DNA from 3 places in the Paenibacillus sp. YIM B09110 genome. Region 2 is predicted to be linked to each of the others. Evidence: riboswitches for the same ligand, from Rfam matches in the RefSeq annotation. Region 2 holds a riboswitch; each other region holds the start of a gene.

The links. A riboswitch is a leader RNA that binds a small molecule or an ion and turns the genes downstream of it on or off. The one in region 2 is predicted to bind cyclic di-AMP.
Region 1: it holds a riboswitch for cyclic di-AMP, as region 2 does, so the genes downstream of both, V8F51_RS20475 (C40 family peptidase) here and V8F51_RS00360 (TrkH family potassium uptake protein) in region 2, are expected to answer to the same signal.
Region 3: it holds a riboswitch for cyclic di-AMP, as region 2 does, so the genes downstream of both, V8F51_RS19540 (ABC transporter ATP-binding protein) here and V8F51_RS00360 (TrkH family potassium uptake protein) in region 2, are expected to answer to the same signal.

What each region holds. Positions count from the first base shown of each region.
Region 1 covers NZ_JBANSP010000015.1:45,823-53,475, reverse strand. The annotation lists gene V8F51_RS20490 (EAL domain-containing protein) at 1-152, shown strand, start outside; gene V8F51_RS20485 (GNAT family N-acetyltransferase) at 168-641, opposite strand; gene V8F51_RS20480 (MFS transporter) at 789-2,015, shown strand; gene V8F51_RS20475 (C40 family peptidase) at 2,095-2,571, opposite strand; cyclic di-AMP (ydaO/yuaA leader) riboswitch at 2,575-2,768, opposite strand; gene V8F51_RS20470 (hypothetical protein) at 3,121-3,948, opposite strand; gene V8F51_RS20465 (M1 family metallopeptidase) at 3,976-5,994, opposite strand; gene V8F51_RS20460 (YwhD family protein) at 6,102-6,623, shown strand; gene V8F51_RS20455 (RNA polymerase sigma factor) at 6,772-7,356, shown strand; gene V8F51_RS20450 (zf-HC2 domain-containing protein) at 7,353-7,653, shown strand, end outside.
Region 2 covers NZ_JBANSP010000001.1:77,725-85,377, reverse strand. The annotation lists gene uvrC (excinuclease ABC subunit UvrC) at 1-501, shown strand, start outside; gene V8F51_RS00365 (CPBP family intramembrane glutamic endopeptidase) at 467-2,101, opposite strand; cyclic di-AMP (ydaO/yuaA leader) riboswitch at 2,349-2,523, shown strand; gene V8F51_RS00360 (TrkH family potassium uptake protein) at 2,618-3,964, shown strand; gene V8F51_RS00355 (potassium channel family protein) at 3,982-4,644, shown strand; gene V8F51_RS00350 (LysR family transcriptional regulator) at 4,738-5,637, opposite strand; gene V8F51_RS00345 (succinate dehydrogenase cytochrome b558 subunit) at 5,940-6,611, shown strand; gene sdhA (succinate dehydrogenase flavoprotein subunit) at 6,654-7,653, shown strand, end outside.
Region 3 covers NZ_JBANSP010000013.1:150,307-157,959, reverse strand. The annotation lists gene V8F51_RS19565 (ABC transporter ATP-binding protein) at 1-1,038, shown strand, start outside; gene V8F51_RS19560 (ABC transporter ATP-binding protein) at 1,025-2,800, shown strand; gene V8F51_RS19555 (DNA alkylation repair protein) at 3,131-3,838, opposite strand; gene V8F51_RS19550 (ABC transporter permease subunit) at 3,886-4,680, opposite strand; gene V8F51_RS19545 (ABC transporter permease subunit) at 4,708-5,505, opposite strand; gene V8F51_RS19540 (ABC transporter ATP-binding protein) at 5,512-6,396, opposite strand; cyclic di-AMP (ydaO/yuaA leader) riboswitch at 6,517-6,682, opposite strand; gene thiD (bifunctional hydroxymethylpyrimidine kinase/phosphomethylpyrimidine kinase) at 6,822-7,653, opposite strand, start outside.

The sequences.
Region 1 (7,653 bases), on a different contig from region 2:
AGATGAACGAGGATCGAAGATCGATTGTATCGAGAGCTTATACGGATCTTGATACCCATGCATGGATTCGGACGATATCGGTGCTTGTTGGACCTGGACTTATTTTATTCGCAGATGTAATAGATATAGAGCATGGCACGCAAGCGATATAATTGCATTCAGAGCTGTTAGCTCTGGATGGGCTCGAACACCATGCAATGGCATTCAGCGTAACCGTTCTGAGAAGAACGGGCATACGTATCGGTAATACGGAAGCCTGCCTGTTCGTAGGCACGTACAGCGCGCTTATTCCAAGCGAGCACCTCCAAGTCGATCTCATGTTGAGGCATTCTTCTTCGCGCTTCCAGCGCAATTAGCTTAGCGAAGGAAGGACCAAGCCCTCGGCTGCACAGATCAGGGCGGAGTCCGAGTCCGAGCCTGGTTACGCCGGTCATGGGGAACAACTGGGCGAAGCCGATCAGTCTCGAATTATCATCAACGATTGCTATATATTGCTGCGCACGCAGGACGGGATCGCCGAATTCGATTTCGTCCTTTTGCATTTGCTCCCAAGTTGGCCAGTGATAGACATCGTAGGGAGGCTCGTAAATCCAATTGCATATTTCGACAGCGTGCTGTATTTCCAGCGGACATATGGTCATTTGAATTGGATAGCGTTTATAATGAGAAGAATGGTTTAAATTATTCAATTTCTTATAACCCCCGGTTGGAGCAAATGAGTTGGATACGTATGACTAAGTATATCAGATAGGCGCCAGAAGGCGCGCGGACATAAGGAGAACTACGGCATGAAGAAGTTAATATGGATCGGCTGTCTGTCTTACTTGGTAATCGGTATTGCGCATGTGGTAGGCGGATCGATACTGGAGCAGCTGATTGATCATTATGGGCTCACTTACAAAGACGGCGGACAATGGATTATGAATCAATTTCTCGGCTTCCTGGTCGGTGTCATACTGGCTCCCTCCATTACGGCGAGAATAGGCAAGCGGGGCGCGGTGCTTATTGCGCTTGGCGCGCTTACTTTAAGCGAGGCCGCTTACAGCCTGCTTCTTCCTTGGGGCTGGATGCTGGCCGTTGCTCCTCTCGCGGGGATCGGCTTCGGCATGACGGAAGCGGTCGTCGGCGCGATGATCATCGACCTTGCCAAGGGCAAGGCTTCGGCGATGAGCAGGCTGGAAACGTTCTTTGGCGTCGGCGCACTTATTATACCGGTTGCAGCCGCTTATTTGATCGCTCAGAACGTATGGCAGTTATCATTCCCGATACTTGCGGCGCTGTCGGGCGTTACATTTGTATTGTGGCTAACGATGTCCTTCGGCAAGCTGGACGAGCAGATCGGCTTCCAACCGCCGAAAGCAGCGGTGAGCAACAGCCTAGAGCAGGGGGCTGCAGGTGCAAGAACCGGATTGTTCGGTTATCCGCGCACCGCGCTTCCGTTCTTGCTGCTGTCGGCAGCGTTCTTCATGATCTACGTAGGCATGGAGATGAGCTTCTCCAATTACTTGCCGTCCTTGCTCATTGAGCGCTCGCAGGTAGATGAGTCAAGTGCTGCGGCAGCGCTCAGCCTGTTCTGGGCAACGATGGTGTTCGGACGTATATTTGCAGGCACGCTGGCGGAGAAAATGGGGTATGCGAAGTATTTGTTTATCGCTACTGGCGGAGCAACGATCGTGTTCGCGTTAATGGCGCTCATGGGCCAGCTCAGCTGGATGCTCTTCTTCGTCGCTTTAAGCGGGCTGTTCTTCTCGGGCATATTCGGCATTGCGCTTGTCTATGCGAACGCGCTAATCCCAGGTATGACAGAGCGGACGACGAGTTTGCTCGTGGCATGCGGCGGGCTTGGCGGGGCAATCTTCCCTCGCGTTACCGGCTGGTTCATGGATCGGTATGACGGAGGGGTTACGCTCTGGTACGTCAGCATACTAGTTCTGATCATGCTGTTCGTACTGGGCGCAATGCTTGTGCTGGGTAGAGGGCAATCACAGCGGCGCGATGCTGCGGGTAATAGATAGAAAGTACAAAAATAACAAAGCCGCAGACTGTTGTCACGAGTGGACGAACAGCCTGCGGCTTTGTTGTTAAAGGGTGAAACTATTTTTCGTCGGCGTAAGTTGTAAATGCTTCCTCGCTAAGAATGCGACGTGCTGTCACATAACGAGGTTTGTAGTAAGAGGAATCGATTTTGTCGACTACAACGCCGCGGCTAACCGAAGCGTGTACAATCTTGCCGTCCCCTATGTAGATGCCGACGTGGGAGATTGCGCCGTTGTTGCCGCCGCTTGTGTCGAAGAACACAAGATCCCCGGCAATCAGGTCAGCTTTAGCGACCTTCGTGCCAACTGTTGCTTGATCGGAGGAAACGCGAGGAAGTTCGATGCCCATCTTAGCGAACACATAGCTCGTGAAGCCGGAGCAATCGAAGCCTTTCGCGGTAGTTCCACCGCTTTTGTACGGAGTACCAATAACATCATTGATAAATCCGTTCATTTTGGAGTCTGCGAAAACACTTCCCGCTTGAAAAGCGAGCAAGAGCGCAAGCCCCAAAAGCATTACGGTAACCTTTTTCAATTGTGAAACTCCTTCCGGTGCCGACGAGGTTAGCTGTGGGGTTCGGTTGAAGGTTCCCTATGATTCCTCAGGCGCTACGAACAAGTCGATGATGTCCTCTTCTACAGAGGCGGTATGACTTATAGCCGTGGCGTCGGAATCAATTCACCCAGAGTGGTTCCCCCGTTTTCCGCTAGGAAATTAGGCAGTTTGTTTTTGCTCTTGACAATTATTCTATTTTTTTTATTGATCTCCTGCCTTTCTAACAAAATTCTAATAATTCTCATGTAATCTTTTGACAAACTGCTTCGTATAATCATTTTTCATGTAATAATAAAGCCGCAACTAGGACCGAGGGACTAAATAATCGATACTCGATTTCATTAATTATGTGGATATTATGTAAAGTATGACCTGAAGGTACTAATGGTGAGAGGATTCTCATCTTTCTAGCAAAAAAGGCTGTCGCCGTCATTAGTAGGATGATAACGTAAAAACCCCCGAATTCGCCATAATAGGACAGGCGTTGATTCGGGGGTTTTTGAGCTAAAGCAGGCTAAAGTGATGAAGCTACTTGGATTGCAGGCATTCGTACTGGGCTGCGATGGTCCATACTCGGACGAGCGTTCGCACCAAGTTGTAGCCTTGATGAAGAATAAGCGCGAATAGTCCGGCCCATAGCAGCGATACACCGGTGATGAGAAGTCCTAATCCGGCTCCGATGGCCCACATAACTAGCGAGATGGCAGCGAAGGAGATGATATGCCTCATCGCGCGCCCGAGCGAGTGGAGGATACCTTCTTTTGAGGCAGCGCCAAGCTGCATGGCCAGGAAGAGCAGATGCAGCAGCAAGCCCCAGAACAGCCATAGTCCAGCGCCAGGAAGGACGGATTGCAGCAGGTCGACGTTCGAGCCGCCTTGCAGGTATGCGTCGAGCGCATGAGGCAGCACCCAGAAACCGGGAGCAAGTGCTAACACGGCCTCCGCCCAGTGAAGCAGCATGACCGGTTTCCAAGCTTTGCGAATTCCTTCTACGAATTTAGTGCCGCCGCCGGCAGCGCCTTCGCCTCGGGTACTAGAATGGTGCAGCGAATAGAACAGTCCGGCATTGAACAGTGGAGTCAGCAGCATGCGGATGGCGAACAAGCCGCCCAGCATCCATACATAAGGCGTAAGGATGTCGGTCTTCAGCAGTTGGAACTGCGCCTCGGTCAGGAAGAGATGAACGGCTGTATCAGACGGGTATGCAGCTGGAAACCGGCGCAGCAAGGGCGAGACGACCGAATCGATAAATCGATAGAGGAAGAAGCCCCATAGCAACTGATACAGAAATAACAGAATGATGAGGTGGAAGTGCTTGATCGCAAGCTGCCAACCTTGCTTCATATACATTTTCATATTCGATCGCTCCTTGCGCGCTTATACTTACCAGCTCAGCGTACCTAACAGTCCCTCGATCAGCTTCGATACGCTGATGCCCCACCGGATGCGCGTCTTGTCCGAAAGATCGGCCTGCATATAGTTGTTGATGAGCTTATTGTCGAGTACGTTCGAATGCTCGGAATCAATCATCGCCCATTGCAGAGGAGCCGTATGCACTTGCGTAAGCTGGACGTGGGAGTCGTCGGCATCCCATAGCTTTGTCACCGTCGCGCCGTCCGTGAACTGCAGCGTGATCGGGATTTGACCGCTTACACCGCCGTTCCGCTTCACGAGCACGGTCGATTCGTAGAGCTGCTGGCCGTCCTGTTCGGTCGGCTTCACTTGAATCGATTCGACCGAGTAGTCGGACATTTGGTTCGCATACACGTACCCGCTGAAGTAGTCATGCCACTTCGTCTTCGTGACTTGCTCGACAACACGCTGGAAGTCGGCGGTCGAAGGATGCTTGAACTTGTATTTTTGAAAATAGGTCCGCATAATCTTCGCCATCGTCTTCTCGCCGACCTGATGCCGGATGCCGACAAGGACAAGCTTCGCTCGCAGATAGACGTTCTCCGCGTATTGATTATGGCTGCTATAAGCCCAAGACGGCTGCTTAAGCGGCGCAGGGTCCGTCATATAGCTCGCTTCAATCCTGAGGTTCGGCTCAAGTCCGTAGGCGGACTCCATGACCATATCCTCGGCATAGGAGGTGAAGCCCTCGTCCAACCAAGCTTCCTCGAATTCATTGGAGGCGACCATGCCGTACCAATATTGGTGGCCGATCTCATGAACGACGGTACGCTCGAGATCATAGCCGGGATTCGCCTTCTCGGCGGCGAACGCGGTGACGAGCGTCGGGTATTCCATGCCGCCCGCGCCATTGCCGCCCTTTGGCGGGACAACAATCGACAGCGTGCTGTAAGGATATTCGCCGTACCACTGCGCGTACTTGGAGAGCGCGGACTTGGCCGCATGCATGTAACGCTCCTGGAGATCGGCATGCAGCGGGTCGAGGTACAGCTTAATGCGAACGCCCGGCACGCCTTTATCCGAGAAAGCTTCCTCCGCGAAGACGAAGTCGGGCGATGCCGACCATGCGAAGTCGTGAACGTCTTCCGCGTAGAACTGATACGACTTTCTTCCGTTGCTGCCCTCAGCCGTCTTCGTTTGGAAGCCTGTAGCTGCTACGGTATAAGACTCAGGTACGTTAATCTTCACGCTGTAAATGCCGAAGTCGCTATAGAACTCCGAATTGCCGTGGTATTGATGAACGTTCCAGCCTTCGGCGGTACGTCCTCGCGTTCCCACCGTTTCGTACACTGCTACCTTCGGGAACCATTGGCCCGCCATGACGAAGTTGCCGGAGTAGCCCATACGGGCGAACACTTCGGGCAGCTTCACCTCGAAGCCCATGCGCAGCGTTACGGTCTTGCCTGGCGCAACGGGCTCCAGCAGACGGAGCTTGACCAGCGTAAGATCGTTGACGTTGCCGTCATCGGGCTGGACGTAATGGAGGCGAGGCAGCAGATTCTCCCCCTCAAGCGTCTGAAGCGACAGCAGGTTCATGAAGCCGAGGCTGTCCGCCGTAGCCTTGTCCTCGCGCAGCTTGCCGCCTGACTCGCTCATGAACGTTGTTTTCTTAGACAGGAAAGCGTTCGGGTACAGATGGAAGTAGAGCTCGGACACCGCTTTTTTGCCTGGATTGGTCCAGGTTACGATCTGATCGCCGTCCAAATGCCGAGCGTCCTCGCGCAAGCTGACGTTCATGTGGTACTCAACTACACGTTTGCTGAGCGATTGCGGCTGAGGCGCTGCACCCGTGTCGGGCTGCTGCGGAGTGGGCGGCTTGGCCGTTTTTTGGGCAGAAGCGGGCGGTGGCTGCTTGGCATTCGCCGCGGGAGCTAATGCATAGGTATACTGCGATTGCCAAGCATTCCCGAAGCCGTACTGCACAGACACGCCGAGCAGTACAATTCCGAGCATAACTAATAAGATTCGTTTGACGTTGCGTGGAGTCATTAAACGTTTCCCTCCCGTTGACAAGCATCTACAGCATGTATATGTTTGCTTTTCGAGGATTATTAGCTAAAATGTAATTATTGTACGGGGAAGGTGTGAATGCAGGGATGGATGATCAGAATCAGCAAGACCAGCCAGAGAAGAAAGAGAAGAAACAACTGTCGCTCAACGTTGTGAGCAACAAACAACATAAAGGTTTCGGAGCCGGATCCATCGATCTGAGCCAGGTATCCTGCATCATTATTGATAACGGAGAAGCCTATATCGATGTAGGCGCGATGCATGCGAAGAGCAAGATCGAGCGCGGCATTAAGTTTACGCCGAACCGGGAAGATACGCCGAACGGCCGCCAATGCTGGATCGTATGGGTAGCTGTGGATCGCAATGAAGAGGGCGCTTATTATGCAGGCGCTACGGCTTGCGAGATGTGGATCGATACGGAAGCGCGCCGCGGGTGGAAGATTCTCGCCGATCACGTCAATAAGCTGGATTATTCCTTGAAACGCCGGATCGTGCTTGGCGAGCTTGGCGAAGTGGAGAAGGCTGCCCTTCGCAAGCTGCTCGTGGAGCATAATGCGGAGTGGTGGAATCGTTCGACGGAAGAGCTCAAGCAAGCGCTTGAGGTGTAATTTCTAGTTGGTATAAGAACTATAATGGGGAGAACCTCACTGTTCGCAGAGATGAGCTTGACTGCGAATTGTGAGGTTTTCATCGTTATGTCTAAAAAAGTTTTTTCAAGATAGTGCAGGGTATAGGACAGTCTCTGTCGTCTATTGTATGGGGAAGGAGGAGAGCGACATTCAGGATACGGATTGGATCAAGGCGGTACAGAGCGGCGGGCCCGAGCATTATCGACCGTTCGTACAAGCTTATGGTTCGTATATATACAAAACCGTCTATGCCGTGCTGCATTCGCCGCATGATGCGGAGGATGTGACACAGGAAGTGCTCCTTCAAATCTATCGCTCCCTCCCGGAATGCCGATTAGACGGCTTGAAGACATGGATTACACGAATAGCAGTTAATCGCGCGATTGATTACAAGCGAAGCAGAGCAAGGAAACCCGAGGAGCTGTACGAGAGCGAGGCGAACCTGCGGACCGAGGAGCAGCTGCATGATGACAGCAATGTTCCTGCCGCGGAATCGATCGCGCTGGAACAAGAACATTTACGGCATATTCGTGAGCGGGTGGATGAACTGCCAGGAAATTATCGCGAGGTTGTCACCGCTTATTATATGGAAGACAAATCGTATGAGCAGATTGCAGTCGAAACCGGATTGGAGCGCAAGAGCGTCGAATCCAGGCTGTACCGAGCGCGAAGCTGGATGAAGAAGCATTGGCGAAGGGAGGATTTTGAATGAACAAGCACATAGCAAGCAGAGAAGGTGCAGATGGGACGGAGGAGCATGTAGCCGAACCTACGATGAAGAATTACGTGGAGCATCGTCTAACGGAGCAGGAACGCGAGCTCGTTGATGGGCATTTGGCTGAATGCGAACATTGCTTGCAGCGCTTTATGGATGCGGCCCAGGCCACGCAAGCAGAGAGTGAGCTGGTGCTGCCGAATATGGACATATTGGAGCAGCGAGTCATTGCGCAGCTCCATGCAGAGAGTGAAGCTGCAGCTGCGGTCAAGGCTGTTCAGTCATCACCTCGCC
Region 2 (7,653 bases):
CGCGAAGTCATTCGCAGACGCTATGAGCGCGTCCTTAAGGAGCAGCTGACGCCGCCTGATCTAATCGTCGTCGACGGCGGCAGAGGGCAAATATCGGCCGCTCTGGACGTGCTGGAGAATGAGCTGGGCTTATCCATTCCGGTTTGCGGCCTCGTGAAGGATGCGAAGCATAAGACGGCGCAGCTCATGACGGGTGATCCGCCTGAGGTTGTGCCCCTGCCGCGCGACAGTCAGGAGTTCTATCTGCTTCAGCGCATACAGGACGAGGTGCATCGTTACGCGATCTCGTTCCACCGCGAGCAGCGCGCCAAGTCGATGGTCGAATCGAAGCTCGATTCGATTCCCGGCATTGGCGAGAAGCGGCGCAAGCTGCTGCTCAAGCACTTTGGCTCGATCCGCAAAATAAAAGAGGCCTCCGTCGAAGACTTCAGGCCTCTATCTATCGGGGAAAAGCTGGCTGGACAAATTATTGCTGCTCTAAATGAGGAGGAATCGTCGTAATCGGCGGTTTCTTCTCTTTTTTGTCATCCAAATACTTAATCACATATGCGATGAAGATCGGCAGAACAACGAAGAAGATGCCGGATGCGATATCGAACGCCGAGCCGACGGTAACGATAGTAAGCGCTACGCCGACGCTGTTGAATATCGCATGCGTGAACATCGCCGTGATCAAGCCGTATCTAACGAAGATGAAGCTGAAGATCAGCCCGATAATCATTAGCTCGATGAGCCTTGTCGACGACGGGTATAGCGGGTACATGACGTGGCCGAGCGCCCATGATGCGGTTGGAATAATGGCTGCTACGAACGTATTTTTGAACCATTTGCGGAACAGGCCGATGCCGAAGAACCGAAACACGGCTTCTTCGGATATAGCTGCCGCCCAAGCAAGCACGGGCATGAGCCATAGATAACTCATGTTGTATGGCGATTGCGTAACGTCGCTGGTCGACCAGGTGCCGATCGTGAATTTCAAGCCGATAAAGATGGCCGCCTGCAGCGCGAACAGAATAGCGGCGAAGCAGTAGCCAAGCCCCATGCTGCGCCACACGTACGTTCCGTACCCCGGCTGGCCGAAGCGCGGCCATAAGGCGCGTCCCTGCGATTTCCACAAGCCGTCGCCCGCCACAAGCGAGATATAGATCGAGCCGGCCATCGGAATAGACAATAGGACGGTGAATATGGCGGTAATCAGAATCGTCTGACCGCCGAGCTCATTTTCGCCAAGCGATGCTCTAACTCCGTCGAGTACGTTCATATTGATGATGACGTACGTAACGAAGTAAATGATAGTGAGTACGATTCCTCGCTTGAATGACGTATGTCCCCGGTAAAGGACGGCGTAGATGACTGCAAGTACGAACAGGATGAAGCTCATGAGGAAGTAGCCGAAGCCGGTCATGAATTGCGCCCACTTGTCTTGGCCTTTCACATAGTCCCTATACTCTGCCGGCGCAATGAAGGCTGGCTTGTATTTCGTCATGACGGGCTCGCCTTCGATCAAGCTTACGGCAATCGTCACTTGCAGCTTCGATTGACCGATCGAATGGTCGCTTGGGCTAACTCCCCACTCGCCGTTCGGATAGGCCGCTCCGCTTGCAAGCTCCTCTGCACGGAACCCTTGCTCCTCTAGCAACGCGATGCTCAGCTTGTCGATTTCCGGATTGTCGTCGAGAACGTGCTCGCCGCCATGCAGATTCCAGGCAACGATACGTTCACTCTGCATATGTACATAGACGAATCCTTTGCCGCCTGCTCCTTCGAAGTCGACCTCGACTTGATACGTATCGGTTGGGAATTGCTTATCGTATAGATCGGCATACGCCTCTGTCAGCTCATCGCGCGTAAGGTAGCCGTTCATAAGCTTGTCGGATTGATGGACGGCTTTGGCGGAGTCCACCTCGTGTCCTATGAGCTTCTCGGCGAATGACGAGGCTGCCTGCTCCGCTTGTGCTTTGCTTATGGCTCTGCCGCCTAGCTCATCTGAAGAGCTCGCCTTTATTAACGGGACGATATCGACGAACATGTAAATTAAAAGACAAATAACGGCTGCCCATATGTAACGCTTCCATTCCTTGTGCTTAATTGAATCGATCATCAGTTCACCTCATGCGTATAGGAGTAGGATGAAGCATACTATACTACCATATCACAACGTTCCCTGAATTATCCATTGAAACTAGGTCTTTATTTTCATAATCCCGCGAAATAACGATGTTCATGAAGTGTAGGGCAAGGTGAAGCGCATAACTGCGTCTTTTTGGTCGAATATAGCCTCTAATGTGAGAAAAGGGAGCTTTATGCAGACACGTATTTGGGCTTATAATCGTTATCGTCATACCAAATGAATAGCACAGCCGAATTTCCTTAGGAAAACGGGGGAACCAAATTGTTGCCGGGCATTCGGCGGCATGGGGTGAATTTCTACATTGCCGGAGCGCAGCTTCAGGCGATTGAATAGGGCTGCCTGTCCAGGCCCGAATCCGTCAGCTAACCTCGTAGGCGTATTGGAACAGGACTCATCTTCATGAGCACTTGAGCTTCCAGTGCTTTTTTTTGTGCGCTTATAACGATAACGCAGTAGATTTTCGAAGATTGAGGTGCACAATATAAGATGAAATTTGCATGGATTTGGGACGTGAAGAACTGGTCTCCGCCAAGGATACTCGTTAGCGGCTTCGCGCTCATTATATTCATTGGGGCATTTCTGCTCTCTTTGCCCTTCGCTTCGGCGACAGGGGAACGGCTGAACTTTATAGACGCTTTGTTCACGGCCACTTCGGCGACTTGCGTTACCGGACTCGTCGTCGTTGATACCGGCACTTATTTCTCGACAGCCGGCCAAATCGTTCTAATGGTGCTGTTCCAGCTTGGCGGCCTCGGCTTCATGACGATGGCAACGCTAATCGCTCTTGTTTTACGGCGAAAAATATCGCTGCGCGAGAGGCTGATTCTTCAAGAGGCGATGAATCAGACAAGCATGGAGGGCATTATTAGGCTAATCCGCCGTGTCATCTATTACTCGCTGTCTATTGAACTTGTCGGGATGCTGCTGTTCACGTTCCGATTCTCGTTCGATATGCCGCTTGGCAAGGCAGCATTTTTCGGTGCATTCCACGCCGTGTCGCTATTCAACAACGCCGGATTTGATATTTTCGGAGATTACCGCAGCTTAACGCTGTATGTGTCCGATCCAATCGTTAATATTGCCGCGATGATGCTAATCGTATTCGGAGGACTCGGCTTCGTTGTTATGTCCGATCTAATGGAATATCGGAAGAAGCGCAAGCTATCGCTGCATAGTAAAATCGTCCTCGCCATGACGGGAACGCTGATCGCGTTAGGAACGATTGTGTTGTTTGTTTTCGAATTCACGAACCCTCTCACGCTCGGCTCGCTCGATTGGGGAGGCAAGATATGGGCATCATTATTTCAATCCATTACGCCGCGCACGGCTGGCGCCAATACGCTCGATTATACAGCTCTAAGGCAGGCTACCGTCTTCTTTACAATCATCCTTATGTTCATCGGCGCTTCGCCGGGCTCGACAGGGGGCGGCATTAAAACGACGACGTTCACGGTGCTTGTCGGCGCCGTAATCTCGATGATTCGCGGACGCGAGGATATCGTCTTCTTCCGCTATCGGCTTGCTAAGGACCGCATATTCAAGGCGCTGACGATTACGATTTTGTCGTTAACGCTCGTTGTGGTCGTGACGATGATCCTTGCAACGATCGAAAATCAGCCGTTCATGAAAATATTGTTCGAAGCAACATCTGCGTTCGGCACCGTAGGACTATCCATTGGATTGACCCCGGAGCTTAGCGATATTAGCAAAATGATTATTGCATTCACGATGTTTGCCGGTCGGCTAGGTCCATTAACGCTCGCTTATGCGCTAGGGCCTGGAACAGATAAAGAATTGTACCGGTATCCGGAAGGTAAAATAACAATTGGATAGGGGATTTACAGGTGGCTATCAAACGCAGTCAGTTTGTCATTGTCGGCTTGGGGCGGTTCGGCTCAAGCCTTGGAAGGGAACTCATCGAGCTCGGTCATGAAGTGCTCGGCATCGATAAGGATGAGGAAACGGTGCAGGATATGAGCAGCGTGCTAACTTACGCCGTATCGGCGGATTGCACGGATGAGGAGACGCTTCGCTCGCTCGGCGTTCGCAACTTCGACTGCGGCGTCGTTGCGATTGGCGATGACATTCAGGCGAGTATTCTAACTGCTATTTTATTGAAGGATCTTGGCGTGAAGAAAGTTGTCGCGAAGGCGATGTCCGAGCTGCACGGCCGTGTGCTTGAGAAGATCGGCGTTGATCGGGTCGTCTATCCGGAGAGGGATATGGGCATTCGGGTTGCGCATCAACTCGTATCGCCTAACCTGCTTGATTATATCGAGCTATCCAAGGATTATACGATCGCAGAGCTTGCCGTTCCGAAATGCTTGAACGGAAAGTCGCTGAGCGACCTTAATCCCCGGGCAAGATTCGGCTGCAGCATCGTTGCGATAAACAAGCCTAACGGTATAATTATTGCTCCTTCGGCAACAGATGTTCTTACGGAACGAGACATTATGGTTATTATAGGGACGAACGATCAAATCGAGGAGTTCGAGGCGACGGTTATCCGTTAAATAGAGCACCGATCTTATGGATTCGAAAGCGATATATTGGAAATGATGAAAACAGCGGCTAAAGCTTATCGCCGCTGTTTTTTGTCAATTATGTCAGGCTTGCTTGCTCGGGAAGCGGGCTGCAATTTCATTAATCCACAGTCGAACCGAAGGACTCAGCCCCGCGGGATCGGCATGAATAAGCGATGTCGTGCGTTTCGTATCCTCTAGTTCGCGAATCGGTACGACAACAAGCTCATTGTCGTCGATCAATTGTTGGCGCATATACGATTGCGGAAGCAATGTAGCTGCGCGGCATGTATGCAGCAGGCGAAGGATAGCTTCGAAGGAATCGATCTCCATTCGAACGTCAGGCTGCAATTGATACTTATCGAACAGCTCGTCGGTCAATACGCGGTACCATGTTCCGCGTGAGAATAAAATCATCGGCATGCCGTCCAGATCCATAATGCCAAGCGTACCTTTGTCGGTTACGACCTGATTGCGCGGCAGAATGAGCAGCAGATGATCATCGAAGAGAGGCAGACAGCGCAGCGTCGAATCCTCAATACTGGAGGCGACGATGCCGATATCAGCCTTATGCTCGCGGACAAGCGAGACGATTTCATGCGTTTTGCCGGTTACGGCTTTAATATCGACCTCAGGGTGTGCGCTCGTCAACATTTGAATCAGATCCGGCAATGTCGTCTGCAGCGTCGTCAGGCTTGCGCCGATCGTTAGCGAAGAACGGCCGGTCGCGGTGAATTCGGACACCGTTTGCAAATAGTTTCGATGAAGCTGTCTAAGCTCAATCGCATACTCGTACGTAAGCTGGCCTATTCTTGTTAGTTCGAGTCGTTTGCCAATCCGCCGGAACAGAGGCGATCCGATGTCTTGCTCCAGCTTGGCGATCTTGCGGGATAGGGCAGGCTGCGACAGATTGAGCAGGGCAGATGCTTTGTTCATACTCGACTGCTCGACGATTACAGAGAATACATGGAGCTCATCATACACGACAAAATCCCCTTATGTCATTTTGTTATAAGAAATTATAAAAAATAAGCAATTCCATTATAAGCTGAAAAGGAGTAGGATGGAAAGTGTGGCTAGATTGTGTCGAGTTTTGTTGACGGAGGTACATGCTGGGGTTACAATGGTGAATGGTTTGTATGAGCGGAAACGGCTTTAATCGTCTACAAGCGGTATAAGTACGTTTTGCACTAAATTCTAAGTACATATAAGTGCTGTAACTTAGAGGCTTAGAATTTACAGATGGAAAAGTATGCAACTACAGTCTTGAAAGGAGAAGGAAGAACATGAAAGGAAACTCGTATTTCTCGCGCAAGCTTCATTCGCTTCTAGGCATCATTCCGCTAGGCGGCTTTATCGTCGTCCACGGTTTGGCGAACTATCAAGCGTTCGAGCGCGGGCCAGAGGGCTTCGGCAAGGCCGTGCACTTTATCAATAGCATGCCTGTGGTAACGCTGCTTGAGATTTTCGGTATTTACCTCCCGCTATTGTTCCACGGTATCTACGGCCTATATGTGGCTTACCAATCGAATTCGAATACGGGGCGCTTCCAATACGGAAGGAACTGGGCGTTCACAGCGCAGCGCGTAACGGGGGTAATTACATTTGTCTTCGTCTTCTGGCATGTGTACCAGACGCGAATTCAAGTGTACCTCGGCAACATTACGCATGAAGAGCTCGGCTCGACCATGAACCTGATTGCGAACAATCCTGCTTACTTCGTCTTCTACGTGATCGGCGTACTGGCAGCGGTATTCCACTTCAGCAACGGCCTGTGGGCGTTTCTGATTAGCTGGGGCATTACGATCGGCCCGAAAGCGCAACGCATCTCGTCCTACATTTGTATGGGTGTTTTCGTAATTGTCGCTGCTCTGTTCATTCTTTCGCTTGTTGCGTTCAGAGGCGATGAATTCCAAGAAGCTGCAAGTGCCGCATTGGCGCTTACAAATATCGGTTAGTCTGATTAATAGGTAAGTCTTAAGGACAAGGAGTGAAACGTTGTGGCAAAAAATAAAATAATCATCGTCGGCGGCGGTCTTGCTGGCTTGATGGCAACCATCAAAGCAGCAGAAGCAGGCGTACACGTTGATCTGTTCTCTCTTGTACCGGTCAAACGTTCCCATTCCGTATGTGCGCAAGGCGGCATTAACGGAGCGGTGAATACGAAAGGGGAAGGCGATTCCCCGTGGGAGCACTTTGACGATACGGTATACGGCGGCGACTTTCTAGCGAATCAACCGCCAGTTAAAGCGATGTGCGACGCAGCGCCTGGAATCATCCACTTGATGGACCGGATGGGCGTTATGTTCAGCCGTACTTCCGAGGGCTTGCTCGACTTCCGTCGTTTCGGCGGTACGAAGCATTCCCGTACAGCATTCGCAGGCGCAACGACTGGCCAACAATTGCTGTATGCGCTTGATGAGCAAGTTCGCCGCTGGGAAGCAGCCGGCCTCGTTACAAAATACGAGCACTATGAATTCCTTGGCGCTGTTATTGACGACGACGGCGTATGCCGCGGTGTGTCTGCTCAAGACCTTCGCTCCATGGAAATTCGCTCGGTGCGTGCGGATGCGGTTATTCTGGCATCTGGCGGTCCTGGCATTATTTTCGGCAAAACGACGAACTCGGTTATTAATACAGGTACGGCAGCAAGCGCGGTGTATCAACAAGGCGTTAACTACGCGAACGGCGAGTTCATCCAGATCCACCCAACGGCAATTCCGGGCGACGACAAGCTTCGCTTGATGTCGGAATCGGCGCGCGGCGAGGGCGGACGCATCTGGACTTACAAAGACGGCAAGCCTTGGTACTTCCTTGAGGAGAAATACCCGGCATACGGAAACCTCGTTCCCCGCGATATCGCGACACGCGAGATTTTCAGCGTCTGCGTAGACCAAAAGCTTGGCATCAACCAAGAAAACATGGTTTACCTTGACTTGTCCCACAAAGATCCGAAAGAGCTTGACGTTAAGCTCGGCGGGATCATCGAGATCTACGAGA
Region 3 (7,653 bases), on a different contig from region 2:
TGGCTTGACTACTTCCCGTACCTGGAAACGTTCTCCCAAGCATTCAGCGTAATCCTTATGCTTGCAGGAGGTCTATTCATCATGGATGGGCGCATCACCTTCGGTGAATTTTCCGCCTTCTCCGCGCTCATATGGGGACTGTCCAACCCGATGCGCAACATCGGCATTATCATTAATGACATTCAGCGATTTTTTGCAAGCCTTAACAAAATCATCGATGTCTATTACGCGCATCCTGACATCGTCAACAAGCACAACGCGGTTGATAAGCGACGTTACCAGGGCCGCATCCAATTCGACCGCGTAAGCTTCAAATACGACAACGTAACGGTGCTTGAGGATATCAGCTTTACCGTTGAGCCGGGCGAGACGATTGCCATTATGGGCGCAACCGGATCCGGCAAAACAACGCTAATCAATCTGATTCCGCGCTTCTATGACGTAGCGAAGGGCAGCGTCCTTGTAGACGGCATCGACGTGCGCAAGCTGGAGCTCGATGAGCTTCGCGGCAATATCGGCGTAGCCACGCAGGATGTCCTGCTGTTCTCCGATACGATAGACGGCAATATCGCATACGGTAATCCGGATATGCCGGAGGAGGAAGTGACGAGGTTCGCGAAGCTCGCCGCCGCCCACGACTTCATCGGCAAGATGCCCGACGGCTATAATACGATCGTCGGCGAACGCGGCGTCGGCTTGTCAGGCGGACAGAAGCAGCGCATCGCTTTGGCACGCGCCATGGCCGTGCAGCCTCCTATCCTCATTCTCGACGACACGACTTCGGCCGTCGACCTTGAGACGGAGGAGCATATTCAGAAGAGCTTGCGGGAATTGGACTTCTCCTGCACAAAGATCATAATCGCCCAGCGCGTGTCTACGACGGCGCAGGCAGACCGTATTCTGATTCTAGACAACGGCCGCGTCATTGAAGAAGGTACGCATGCCGAGCTTTTGGCGAAGCGCGGCTATTACTACGACGTGTTCATTCTGCAGAATGAGGGCATTGAAAGGGATGTGACTACTCATGGCCAGAAATAAATTCGACATCGACGAGAATTTGGAGTCCCCCTTTGACATCCGACACTTCCGGCGGGCGCTTGTCTATATCAGGCGCCACCAAAAACCGATGATTATTGCTTTCATACTGAGCGCCCTGTCTGCGGGCATCGCCCTATCTGCGCCGCTTATCATCCAGCATGTCATCGATGTGACTATTCCCGCGAAGGACAAACAGTCGCTTATCTGGTTGTCGGCTCTGACGCTTGCCACGATTGTCGTCAGCGTCATTCTCGCCACGATCCGCTCGCGCATTATGACCCGTGTCGGACAGGATATCATCTTTGATATCCGCACGGATCTGTTCAAGCACTTGCAGGAGCTGCCGTTCCAATATTATGACGACCGTCCACAAGGCAAGATTCTCATCCGGGTCGTCAATTACGTCAACTCGGTATCGGATGTGCTGTCCAACGGCATCATCAACTTTATCTTGGAAATCTTGAACCTGCTCTTCATCGGAGCGTTTATGTTCGCCGTTAATGCTAAGCTATCGCTTGTCATTCTCGGAGGCCTGCCCATCTTCCTCGGCATCATGCTGCTCATTAAGACCAAGCAGCGCCGGGCGTGGCAAGCGGTATCCAACAAAAGCTCCAATATGAACGCATACATGCAGGAGAGCATCAGCGGCATTCGCGTCACCCAAATCTTTACCCGCGAGAAGCATAACGAAGGCACGATGACCCGTCTGTCCGACAATTACCGCAATACGTGGATGAGAGCGATGTATTTCAACTTCCTAATCCCGTTCTCGGTAGACAACCTGGCGGCCATCGTGACGACGGCCATCTTCTTCGTCGGCTTGCTGTCGCTGGGACCAGCAGAGGTTACATTCGGCGTCATACTCGCCATGAGCAGCTATGCCGCGCGCTTTTGGCAGCCGATCCTGAGCATATCCAACTTATATAACAGCTTTATCAACGCCGTGGCTTATCTCGAACGGATCTTCGAGACGCTAGATGAGCCGGTAACCGTGAGCGACATTCCGAAGGCACGCGAGCTGCCGCCTATCCAAGGACGGGTAACGTTCGACGATATGACCTTCGCCTATGATCCAGGCCACAATGTGCTGGAAAATCTGAGCTTCGATATTCAAGCCGGCGAAAGCATCGCCCTCGTCGGTCCGACAGGCGCCGGCAAGACGACGGTCGTCAATCTGATCTCGCGCTTCTATAACGTGACGGGCGGCAAGATTCTTATCGACGGCCATGATATATCGGAAGTGAAGCTGAAGTCGCTGCGCAGTCAAATGGGCATCATGCTGCAGGACAGCTTCATCTTCTCCGGCACGATTATGGACAATATCCGTTACGGCAAGCTCGACGCCACCGAAGAAGAGATTATCGCCGCTGCCAAAACCGTATGCGCCGACGAGTTCATTCGCGAGTTCGAGAAAGGCTATATGACGGAAGTTAATGAACGGGGTTCGAAGCTTTCGCAAGGTCAGCGTCAGCTCATCTCGTTCGCCCGCACGCTGCTTGCCAATCCGCGCATCCTTATATTGGACGAGGCTACTTCATCCATCGATGCCCAGACCGAGCGCTTGCTTCAGCGGGGCTTGAACGAATTGCTCAAAGGACGCACCTCGTTCATTATCGCGCATCGTCTCTCCACCGTTAAGAACTGCGACCGGATCATGTACGTAGCCGACAAAGGCATTGCCGAATCCGGCTCGCATGACGAGCTAATGGCCCTTCGGGGTCGCTACTATAAGCTGCACTCCGCTCAGAAGATGGAGGCGTAAGCCTCCTGAGCTGGGCGCAAAAAAGCCGAGAATCCTTATTTACAAGGACTCTCGGCTTTTTCGGTTCAAACATCTACTATTGCGTGCATTGGAAGGTTGTACGAAAAATCTTACAATTCACCTAGGGAATGGTGTCCAAACGGTTGATTTGTGCGATAAATCATACAATACGAGCTAGCAACGGGTTTAAGAGTCGTCTTTTATATGAAAAATCGTACAAAGTGGACAGGACGGCGAATCGGGTCAGCGTATTGTACGAAAAAACATACAAATCGTCAGCCAGCCTCTAAATCGCATTACCCGAAAACGGAGCTCGATCGCAGCCGGCGCTTAACACCTTACATGTCTGCGTTTGAACCCAACCCTCCCTTTTGCCGTTTCCTTCTGGATGTTAGCCAAAGCGTGTATGAGCTTGGTCGGTTTCTTGACTTTACTGACTTCCACAGGGCCTACCGATTCTGCAATCTCAGTCGCCTTCTCATGGAGCGGCACATAGGATATCGCCACCGTGTACATGAAGTTATTCATCGAATATTTCGTGCGTTCGGGAGCATCGTGGATCGTATTTTTCACCAGCTCGAGCATATTGGCTAATTTGGTTTCGTCGAATTCGCTGTCCTTCCGATTGCCCAGCAACCAGCAGTAACAGCTCCAGCCCGCCGACATTCGCAGCTCGTCGCCGCTTGCGATCCATTTGTCGGCAACCTCTTGCGCAATATCCGCTTCCGCCAACGTAACCGAAACGACAAAATCGGACAGCATATAAAAATAAGCGCCGTCCATCCAGCGATCATAATCCGCTGCCGTCATCGCATTGGGATCGGCAATGATACCAGCGAAGTACATCGCATCGTAATTCCCTGTGGCGTACAGTTGCTCAGCCAAAGGCTGATTGATTTTCGTTTTTTTGAAAATAGGCTTCATAGCGCCCGTAGCGACGCCGAAGAGCGGCTCGTGCGCGCCATTAGAAATGTACATTTTCTTCATTCGTTCCTTGCCGAGCGCTTCAAGCTCCTGCATAACCTCTTCTAAATTCATCGTTCGACACTTCCTTTTTTATAGAGGTATTACCATTTATAAATCTCTTAAACATGCAAATCGCGTTTCTTAAATAAGATATACGTTATTACGGTTAAAACTGCAATCAAAACGATAGATAAGAGAACGAATACGATATTCAATCCCCCGCCGTACATGATGTCTTTGGCTTCGAAATACTTAAACGGCGTGAACACCCTCAACGTTTCGAGTTGATCGTTCAGATCGATTGCAATCGACAGAATGAACGTAATAAGCAGGATGCCGGTTGCAAGCGAAGCTGCCTTCTTGGGATTGGCGTATGCGGCCGCGATGGCGGTTCCTATAACCAGAAAGAGAAGCTGCAAAAGAAGCATACCCGCCATGACGATGGCAATATCGCCATTTACAGCTTCACCCTTGCTGTAGTTCCCGACGATTGCGACGCTCGACGCCCAGGTCACGATATTCAATAGGAGGATATTGGCCAACGCGCCCAGCAATTTCGCCGTAACGACGGCAGTCCTCGATACCGGTTTGGCAAATAGAAACTCCGCCGTTCGGTCCCGTTCTTCCTTTGCGATTATATTTGCTCCGAGCATAGCCCCGTGAATCGTTGCCATCAACAAAAAGTATACGACCAGAATACCATAATAACCGCTAGCTTTGGACAAGTCTAAATCCCCTGACCCCATTAACGCCTTGAGTGCCTTAGGCATATCATCCATCACGCTGTCCAGCTGTCCGCCGGATGCCGTTGCTTCATATTTATTCATGCCGCTGGCGACCAGCAGAATGATGCCGATACTCCAAAAAATAATCGATTTCCGGTACGATTTCAATTCCCGAACGAAAATATTCAATGTTGTACCCCTCCTCTTCGTATTCGCTTATACAGCATGAACATCTTTTTTCAAATAGACGACATAGCTGGCGGCGATGCAAACCACAATGATTCCGATTGCCGCTGCAATAAAGGGAGCTTCATAGTTGGCGCTTTCGATAATAGTTCTGGGTTCAAAATATTTAAAGGGAGACAAATAACGTTTGGTCCCCTCATCGCCCGCCGATACGAGCATGCCGATGACGAAAAAGGCAAACACCGTACTGAGCGAAACGGATAGCACGGCTTTTATTCTAAGAAAAACGACGGATACGATAATGCCTATGGCCAAAAAAACAAGCTGTATAAACAACAGCGTGATTGAAATCATAAAGAACAGTTTCCCGCTATACTCAACCGTCTTCACCTGAACGGCAATGAGATTAGCCGCAATAAGATAAAACGCATTCGTTACCGATAAGGAAACGACCGCAGCCAGCAGCTTGGAGGTCATGATTTGCGTACGCGATACCGGCTTCGTCAAGAGAAAGTCTGCCGTTTTGTCGCGAACCTCCTTGGAGACGATCGACGTTCCCAGAATCATTGCTTGAATAGCGCCACCGAGCGTAATGTACATGAAAATATAACCATAAAAGCCGAGAATCGTCCCCATGCTTTCGATTTCAATGCCGAGCGCTTTTCTGATGCCCTCCGGATACCCTTCCAGCACTTTGGAAAATTCGTCAATGTCCTTTGAAACGGCAGGGAAAAGCGACATGAGCAAGATCAGAATGCCAATTAAGGAGCACGTCCATACGAGCATCGATTTTCTGTACGCCTTCAACTCATGCACAAACATATTCATCGCCGATCAGACCCCTTTTTCGTAATAATGCATAAAGATTTCCTCAAGGCTCGGCTCTTCGATCCACAGGTTCTCGATTTCGATTTCGGCTATTTTTTTCATTACCAGATTGATATTGCCTTTAAATAAAAAACTCGTCGTATTCCCATTCGCCGCAATATGGTTCACGCCGGTGATATTGAAGTATTCGCGCTCGATTTGTTCCGACGTTTCTACCGTAAACTTTTTATAGTTGTTTTCTTTTAACGTACTGATTTTTTCGACCGTAACGATCTTACCTTCTTTTATAATCGCAACTCGATTACATAGCCGCTGAACTTCGCTTAATATATGTGATGAAAATAATATCGTGGCCCCTCTTTTATTTTCTTCTTCAAGCAATTCGAAAAACTTTTGCTGCATGAGCGGATCAAGCCCGCTGGTAGGCTCGTCTAGAATGATGAGCTTGGGGCTATGGAGCAGCCCTTGAACGATGCCCACCTTCTTTTTGTTGCCCAGAGACAGGTCGTCGATTTTTTTGGTGATATCCAGATCCATGATTTCAACCAATTCTTTTATTCTTTTTTTGCAGTCCTTTTTGTAAAAGCTGGCCGAATAATATAACAGATCTGCGACCTTCATATTGTCGTAATAAAAAACCTCCGACGGCAAATATCCGATTTCCCTTTTGATTTCCGGAGCAAATTTGATGCAGTCTTTGCCGAAAATAGCCGCGCTGCCGCTTGTCGGATAGATGAGAGACAGCAACGTTCGGATCGTCGTAGATTTACCTGCCCCGTTCGGTCCGATAAAACCAAAGATTTCTCCCTGTTCGATGGAAAAACTAATGTCCGTTATTCCTCTTGCTTTGCCGTACGTTTTGGTCAGATTATGAATTTCGATCGCATTCATGGGTCAGCCTCCTCGCGGATATTATGCTTTTACGCAACAAAAAAAAGCCCTGAGAGCAGAGACACTCTACTCTCGGACTTCTTGCATAACGAAAAGACGAGCCTATGCAAGGCACGATCGCGGTTCTCTCACAATACGCTTACGAGGTTAGCTGTCGGATTCGGGCTTGAGAGTGCCCTACCTCATGCTTGCTAAGGCAAGCGAAAGGATTCACCCCATGAAACCATTGGAATGGTTTCGGTTGGTTCCCCCGTTTCCCGGTTCGGGAATTTAGCGTTTGACTCATTTAGTTGTTGAACAAATCATACGCCCATCCTTATGCAAAGTAAAACCGAAATTCGGAGGGTTTAAGCTGATTTTTGATTCCATATTTGGATGGCATCGGCTTAAAAGGGCAGTAGCATTTATTATCGAAAGAAATGCCATTATTTGCTTGCGTTTTCGCTTGACAGCATGGAGGTAGACGATTGGCTGCGCTTGTACGCCCAGTGGTTCGTTGGACCGCGGCCGCCGCCGATATGGATTCCGTCCCCGATCGCCGCTTGAATGAAAGCTTTGGCCTCCCGCATGGCGCTCTCGACGTCCAGCCCCCGGGCGAGGCCGGCCGTAAGCGCGGCCGAGAACGTGCATCCCGTACCGTGCGTGTGCCTTGTCGCTATCCGTTTGCCCGCCAGCTCGGTAAAGTAACGGCCGTCGAACAACAAGTCCACCGCTTGCTCTCCTTCGTCATGACCGCCTTTAATGATGACATACCGGGCGCCGAAGCCGGCTAGCCGCTTCGCCGCTTCTTCTTTATCCGTCTTGCTCCGAATCGGGCTGCCCGTAAGCTGCTCCGCTTCCGGAAGGTTTGGCGTCACGACTGCCGTAAGCGGCAATAGCTTGCCCGTCAAAGCGCGAATCGCCTCTTCCTGCAGCAGGACGGTGCCGCCCTTGGCTACCATGACGGGATCCACGACAACCTTCGTCCATCCGAAAGTCTGGATCGCTTCGGCAACCGCAACGATGATTTCGCTGCTGAACAGCATGCCCGTCTTAACGGCATCCACTCCGATATCGTTGCCTACCGTGAGAATCTGCTGAATGATCGCATCCGTGCTCATCGGATATACGCCATGTACCCCGAGGGTATTCTGAGCAGTCACTGCCGTAATGGCGGACATGCCGTAGACGCCAAGCTCTTGGAACGTTTTCAGATCGGCCTGTATGCCCGCCCCGCCGCCGCTATCGGAGCCTGCGATCGTTAAAGCCCTTGCAACC